Thiocystis violascens DSM 198: one gene and its partner. Each later gene encodes a partner of the first gene's protein in a complex. Links are inferred from orthologs where the notes say so. Each region holds a gene or a part of one and is shown on either strand. Other genes may lie near its edges. The genes, in order: rpsG and tig.

Region 1 (3,284 bases):
AGTCAAGGAAATTCAGGACGTGTATCGGTTGCAGGGCGTCAAGATCAACGACAAGCACATCGAGGTCATCGTCCGGCAAATGCTGCGCAAGGTCGAGATCACGGCTCCTGGCGATACCCGGCTGCTGCGCGGCGAGCAGGTGGAGCATTCCGTGCTCATGGACGAGAACAAGCGTGTCATGGCCGAAGGCAAGCAGCCCGCGCTCTATGAGCAGCTGCTGCTCGGCATCACCAAGGCATCGCTGGCGACCGAGTCCTTCATCTCCGCTGCCTCTTTCCAGGAGACGACTCGGGTGCTGACTGAGGCATCCGTGCGCGGATCAACCGACCGGCTCGCTGGGCTCAAGGAAAACGTCATCGTCGGGCGTCTGATTCCCGCTGGCACGGGTTTGTCTCATCATCAGGATCGTCGCCGCAGACGTCAGATGGAATGCCAGGTATCCGGTCAGGCCGATGTGGTTGAAGGTCCGGAAGAAGCATTGAAGAAAGCGCTCAACACGTCAGAGGCGAGTTGAACCAAGCTCGTGCCTGTTAGTCAACGGATTGAAAGCGTTGACAGGCTCTAGCTTGCTCCCTATACTGCTCTGTCTTAGCTAGCCGGCTTTGCGCCGGCTAGTCTCATTTTTAGTCCGGTTCCTTGGTCTGGGCAATCCGCCCGGTCCCCGAGTCGATCGATCGCATTTCGTGCGCGAGTGCTGGCGTTCAATTCCGCCGGTCAGTTGCCGTGCAGGTGTCGTTTGACTCTCGTGATGATGGCGCGAGGGCGCCGCTGGAGACTGATTGCATGGCAACGATCAACCAACTCGTCCGGAAGCCCCGCAAGCGGAACGTGACGAAAACCAATGTGCCCGCTCTTGAGGCCTGTCCTCAGCGTCGTGGCGTTTGTACCCGCGTGTATACCACGACCCCAAAGAAGCCGAATTCGGCCTTGCGAAAAGTCGCTCGCGTGCGCCTGACCAATGGCTTCGAGGTGGCGACCTATATCGGCGGCGAAGGCCATAACCTTCAAGAGCACTCGGTGGTTCTGATCCGCGGGGGGCGCGTCAAGGATTTGCCTGGCGTGCGTTATCACACGGTGCGCGGCACGCTGGATACCTCCGGGGTCGAAAAGCGGCGTCAGGGTCGTTCCAAGTACGGCGCCAAGCGCCCGAAAAAGTAATCGAGTCATCGGTCGCTTCGCGACCCCCTGAATCAAGCCCAGTTCAACGAATAAGGTCGGAGCCTTAGAGATCATGCCGAGAAGACGCGTAGCCGCCCGTCGCCAAGTCCTTCCAGATCCCAAGCACGGAAGCGAGCTGTTGACCAAGTTCATCAATATGATGATGGAAGATGGAAAGAAATCCGTGGCTGAGCGGATTATTTATCATGCCCTCGACCAGGTTGTCGAAAAAAAGGGCGGTAAGCCCGTTGAGCTGCTGGAGCAGGCTATGGAAAACGTGCGTCCGGCCGTCGAGGTAAAGTCCCGGCGCGTAGGCGGCGCGACCTATCAGGTGCCGATCGAGGTTCGCCCTGCCCGCCGCAATTCGCTCGCCATGCGCTGGCTGATCGACGCGGCGCGCAAGCGCTCGGAAAAATCCATGGCGCAGCGGTTGGCCGGCGAGTTGATGGACGCGGCGGATTCCCGCGGTTCCGCCGTCAAGAAGAAGGAAGATACGCACCGTATGGCAGAAGCCAATAAGGCCTTCTCGCATTATCGCTGGTAGCCTCTGGTTCAGCGTTCTTTAAGATTCATCAAGGCGGATTCAGTCGTGGCACGTAGCACACCTATCGAGCGGTATCGCAACCTGGGCATCATGGCGCACATTGATGCCGGGAAGACCACTACCACGGAGCGCATCCTGTTCTACACGGGTGTCTCCCATAAGATTGGTGAAGTGCACGATGGCGCGGCCACCATGGACTGGATGGAGCAGGAGCAGGAGCGCGGAATCACCATCACGTCCGCGGCTACGACCTGTTTCTGGAAGGGCATGAGCCGCCAGCGCCCCGAGTATCGGATCAATATCATCGATACCCCTGGGCACGTCGATTTCACGATCGAGGTCGAGCGTTCGTTGCGCGTGCTCGATGGTGCCTGCGCGGTGTTCTGTGCGGTCGGCGGCGTTGAGCCTCAGTCCGAAACCGTCTGGCGTCAGGCCGATAAATACGGCGTTCCGCGCATTGCATTCGTCAATAAGATGGATCGCATGGGTGCGAATTTCTTCCGCGTCGTGCAACAGGTCAAGGACCGACTCGGCGGCAATGCCGTTCCGATTCAGGTGCCAATTGGTGCGGAAGAGGATTTCAAGGGTGTCGTCGATCTGGTCCAGATGAAGGCCGTCTACTGGGACGAGGCCTCGCGCGGCATGGAATACGAGCTGCGCGACATTCCGGAGGATCTCGTCGATCTCAGCAATGAGTGGCGAGACGCCATGATCGAGGCCGCGGCCGAAGCGAATGAAGAGCTGATGGAGAAGTACCTGAATGGTCAACCGCTGACCAATGAGGAAATCCAGGCAGGACTTCGCGCGCGCACGCTCAGAAGCGAAATCGTTCCCATGATGTGCGGGTCGGCCTTCAAGAACAAAGGCGTCCAGGCCATGCTTGACGCCGCGCTCGACTACATGCCGTCGCCGCTGGACGTTCCGGCGATTCGCGGTATTCTGGATGATCGGGACGAGACAGAGGCCGAGCGCCCGGCGTCCGATAATGCGCCCTTTGCCGCGCTGGCGTTCAAGATTGCCACCGATCCATTCGTGGGCACCCTGACCTTCTTCCGCGCCTATTCTGGTGTGCTGAAGTCCGGCGATACGCTCTACAACCCGGTCAAAGGCCGCAAGGAGCGCATCGGGCGCATCCTGCAGATGCATGCGAACGAGCGTCATGAAATCAAAGAGGTTCACGCGGGCGACATCGCCGCCGCCGTGGGCCTGAAGGATGTCACCACCGGTGACACCTTGTGCGATCTGAACAACATTATTACGTTGGAGCGGATGGAATTCCCCGAGCCGGTCATCTCGGTAGCCGTAGAGCCAAAAACCAAAAGTGACCAGGAGAAAATGGGTATCGCCCTCTCGAAGCTGGCCCAGGAAGATCCTTCCTTCCGGGTGCGCACCGACGAGGAATCGGGTCAAACCATTATCTCCGGCATGGGCGAACTGCATCTTGAGATCATCGTCGACCGCATGCGTCGCGAGTTCAAGGTCGAGGCCAATGTTGGCGCGCCTCAGGTCAGCTATCGCGAGACCATTCGCTCGACGGTCCAGCAGGAAACCAAGTTTGCCCGTCAGTCCGGCGGTCGCGGTC
Region 2 (3,118 bases), 3.9 Mb from region 1 along the record:
ATATCGGCATGGACCATTTCGCGCGTCCCGACGACGAACTTGCGCTGGCCCAGCAGGCGGGGACGCTGTACCGCAATTTCCAGGGCTATTCGACCCATGCCGACTGCGATCTGATCGGCATCGGCGTCACCTCGATCGGTATGATCGACAACACCTACGGCCAGAACCGCCGCGAACTCGAAGAGTATTACGCCGACATTGACGCCGGGCATCTGTCCGTGTTCCGCGGGATCGAACTGAACCGCGACGATCTGATCCGGCGCGACATGATCACCAAGCTGATCTGTCACTTCCAATTGGATATCCGTGCCGCCGAGGCCGCTTGGGACATCCGGTTCGCCGAGTATTTCGCCGATGCGCTGGCGAAGCTCCAGGGCATGGCCGAGGATGGTCTGGTGGAGATCGGCGCGGACCAGATCCGCATCCTGTCGCGCGGACGCCTGCTGGTGCGCAACATCTGCATGGCCTTCGATGCCTATCTGGCGACCAAAACGGGGCCGATCGGTTTCTCCAGGGTGATCTGATGGCGCTTGGAGCCTTGATCGCCCGCGGGCTATACTGGACGGCTTTTAACGGTGCGGGCGCGTTGTCCGCGTCAGAATTCAGCAAGGTACGGACCGGAGCTTCGGCCGGTGCCCACGGGAGAGAATGAATGCAAGTTTCGGTGGAAGCGGGCGAGGGGCTTGAGCGACGGATGAAGATCGATCTGCCGTTCGAGCAGGTCGAGGTTGAAGTCGACAAGCGTTTGCAGAAATTGGCGCGGACTGTTCGGCTGCCCGGCTTCCGTCCGGGCAAGGTGCCGATGAAGGTGCTGCGGCAGCGCTTTGCGGGTCAGGTGCATCAGGAAGTCTTCGGCGAGATGGTGCAGTCCAGTTACGAGGATGCGCTGACTCAGGCGTCCCTGCGTCCCGCCGGGATGCCGCGGATCGAGCCGGAGATCGATCTGGACGAAAAACGCTTGAGCTATACGGCGGTCTTCGAGGTGATGCCCGAGTTCGAACTCGCGTCCCTGGCGGGCAAGAGCCTGAAGCGTCCCCTGTGCGAGCTGACGGACGCCGATCTGGATGCGATGGTCGAGCGGCTGCGCGTTCAGCGCAAGACCTGGACGCCGGTCGAGCGCCCCTGTCAGAGCGGCGATCAGGTCACCCTGTCCTTTACCGGCACCGTGGATGGCGAAGCCTTCGATGGCGGATCAGCGACCGGTTTGACCATCGAGCTTGGCGCCAGCCGGATGATCCCAGGATTCGAGGAGGCGCTGATCGGCGCGAGCGTCGGCGAACAGCGCACGCTTGACCTGACCTTCCCCGAGGACTATCAGGCCGCCCACTTGGCCGGCAAGCCGGTCCGCTTCGAGGTCACCCTGGATGCCGTGACCGAACCCGCCTTGCCGGCTGTCGACGCCGAGTTCGCGAAGGCGTTCGGTGTCGAGGACGGCGATCTGGACCGCTTTTTGGCCGACGTACGCGCCAATATGGAGCGGGAATTGAAAGAGCGGCTCAATGCCCGCATTAAGGAACGGGTCATGGATCTGCTGGTCGAGGCCAATCCGCTCGATCTGCCCAGCGCGCTGGTCGAGAACGAGATGAACGCCATGGCCGGGAAGATGGCCCAGTCGCTCGGAGGCGCGAAGCTGAATCTGCCGCCTTCGCTGTTCGAGGCGGGTGCGCGCCGGCGCGTGGCGCTGGGGTTGATTCTCGGCAAGATCGTCAACGAACACAGCCTCAAGGTCGATGCCGGACGGGTCCGAGACATCATCGAGCAGATGGCATCCACCTACGATCAGCCGCAGGCGGTGGTCGACTACTATTACAGTGATCGCGAACGTCTTGGTGCGGTCGAGGTGGTCGTCCTTGAGGATCAAATCGTCGAGCTGATGATGGAACAGCTCACGGTCGAAGACGAGACCGTCGATTTCGCGGAATTGACGAACCCGACGCCGGAACTCTGATCGTCACGCGTCGCGCGCGAACCGAGCGAGCATCGCCAAACGGTTCGTTGCGCACGCAATCATTCAGTTACAGGTGAAGACCACTATCATGACCAATCCTCAGAGCCGTACCGACTGGCAGCCCCAAGGGCTCGGGCTGGTACCGATCGTCGTTGAGCAGACCGCGCGCGGCGAGCGTTCGTTCGACATCTATTCCCGGCTCTTGAAAGAGCGCGTCATCTTTCTGGTCGGTCAGGTGGAGGACCACATGTCGAATCTGGTGGTCGCGCAACTCCTGTTCCTGGAGTCAGAGAATCCGGATAAGGATATCCACCTCTATATCAATTCCCCCGGCGGCTCGGTGACGGCCGGTCTCGCCATCTATGACACCATGCGCTTCGTCCGCCCCGATGTCAGCACCATGTGTATCGGCCAGGCCGCGAGCATGGGCGCGCTCCTGCTCGCTGGCGGAGCGAAGGGCAAGCGCTATTGTCTGCCGCACTCGCGCATGATGATCCATCAACCCCTGGGCGGCTTCCAGGGCCAGGCGACCGATATCGATATCCATGCCCGCGAAATCCTCTATATCCGAGACAAACTCAATCAGATCCTGTCCGAGCATACGGGACAGCCGATCGAAAAGATCGCCGAGGACACCGAGCGCGATCGATTCATGAGCGGAGAAGTGGCTCAGGAATACGGATTGATCGATAAGGTCATCAACGAGCGTGGACCCGCGCCGGTCAAAGCCTGATTCGAGTTTTTTTCACGACAGCATGCTTGGCGCCCCGTACAGGCGCGCCAAGTGTGCGAATTTGTGACGCGCAACAAAGCGTTCATTAACGAACTTGCCATATAAGTCCAAATGGTTATGATTGAGCAGGCATCGATCGGGACTGCTGGTATTGCGTCCTCAAACGACCCACTGGAGACCCATCTTCGATGAGTGGAAACAATCACGGCAAGAGCGACGAAGGCAAACTGCTTTACTGTTCGTTCTGCGGCAAGAGCCAGCATGAAGTCCGCAAACTCATCGCCGGACCTTCAGTGTTTATCTGCGACGAATGCGTCGAACTCTGTAACGACATTATCCGCGAGGAGATGCAGGAAAACGTTGGCGAGACCACCAGCCACCTGCCCAAGCCGCACGAGATCAAGGCGCGTCTGGATGAGTTCGTGATCGGGCAGGAG

The links.
Region 2: the proteins of rpsG (region 1) and tig are in contact, whole or in part, in a crystal structure (PDB 3GTY), measured with the Thermotoga maritima proteins. The link is inferred for Thiocystis violascens DSM 198 from one-to-one orthologs. Residues at the interface, in WP_004081843.1 of Thermotoga maritima: Lys34, Lys52, Lys55, Glu59, Arg62, Gln63, Glu66, Asn67, Lys69, Val71, Arg95, Ala109, Lys110, Lys111, Gly112, Arg113, Pro114, Glu117, Glu121, Ile124, Ala125, Tyr127, Asn128, Asn129, Thr130, Gly131, Lys135, Asp139, Arg142, Met143; in WP_004081061.1 of Thermotoga maritima: Glu122, Val124, Val129, Leu130, Tyr133, Glu188, Gly259, Ile262, Tyr263, Glu266, Ser270, Glu273, Gln274, Glu277, Arg308, Gln311, Ile312, Ser315, Tyr316, Glu325, Arg329, Arg336, Leu363, Phe366, Trp367, Arg373, Leu377, Arg381, Leu384, Glu387.

The regions. Positions count from the first base shown.
Region 1 is NC_018012.1:4,566,650-4,569,933, forward strand. Bases 1-2,966 are described here. They hold rpsG (30S ribosomal protein S7), read left to right. Parts: upstream 1-1,231; coding sequence 1,232-1,702; downstream 1,703-2,966. Other genes in these bases: rpoC (DNA-directed RNA polymerase subunit beta'), read left to right, coding at 1-514; rpsL (30S ribosomal protein S12), read left to right, coding at 784-1,158; fusA (elongation factor G), read left to right, coding at 1,748-2,966. In the rest of the region: more of fusA, read left to right, coding at 2,967-3,284.
Region 2 is NC_018012.1:661,507-664,624, forward strand. The notes cover bases 1-2,800. They hold tig (trigger factor), read left to right. Parts: upstream 1-652; coding sequence 653-1,948; downstream 1,949-2,800. Other genes in these bases: hemN (oxygen-independent coproporphyrinogen III oxidase), read left to right, coding at 1-524; clpP (ATP-dependent Clp endopeptidase proteolytic subunit ClpP), read left to right, coding at 2,037-2,681. Also shown: ATP-dependent Clp protease ATP-binding subunit ClpX, read left to right, coding at 2,870-3,118. UniProt on the Bacillus subtilis protein: Involved in protein export. Acts as a chaperone by maintaining the newly synthesized protein in an open conformation. Functions as a peptidyl-prolyl cis-trans isomerase.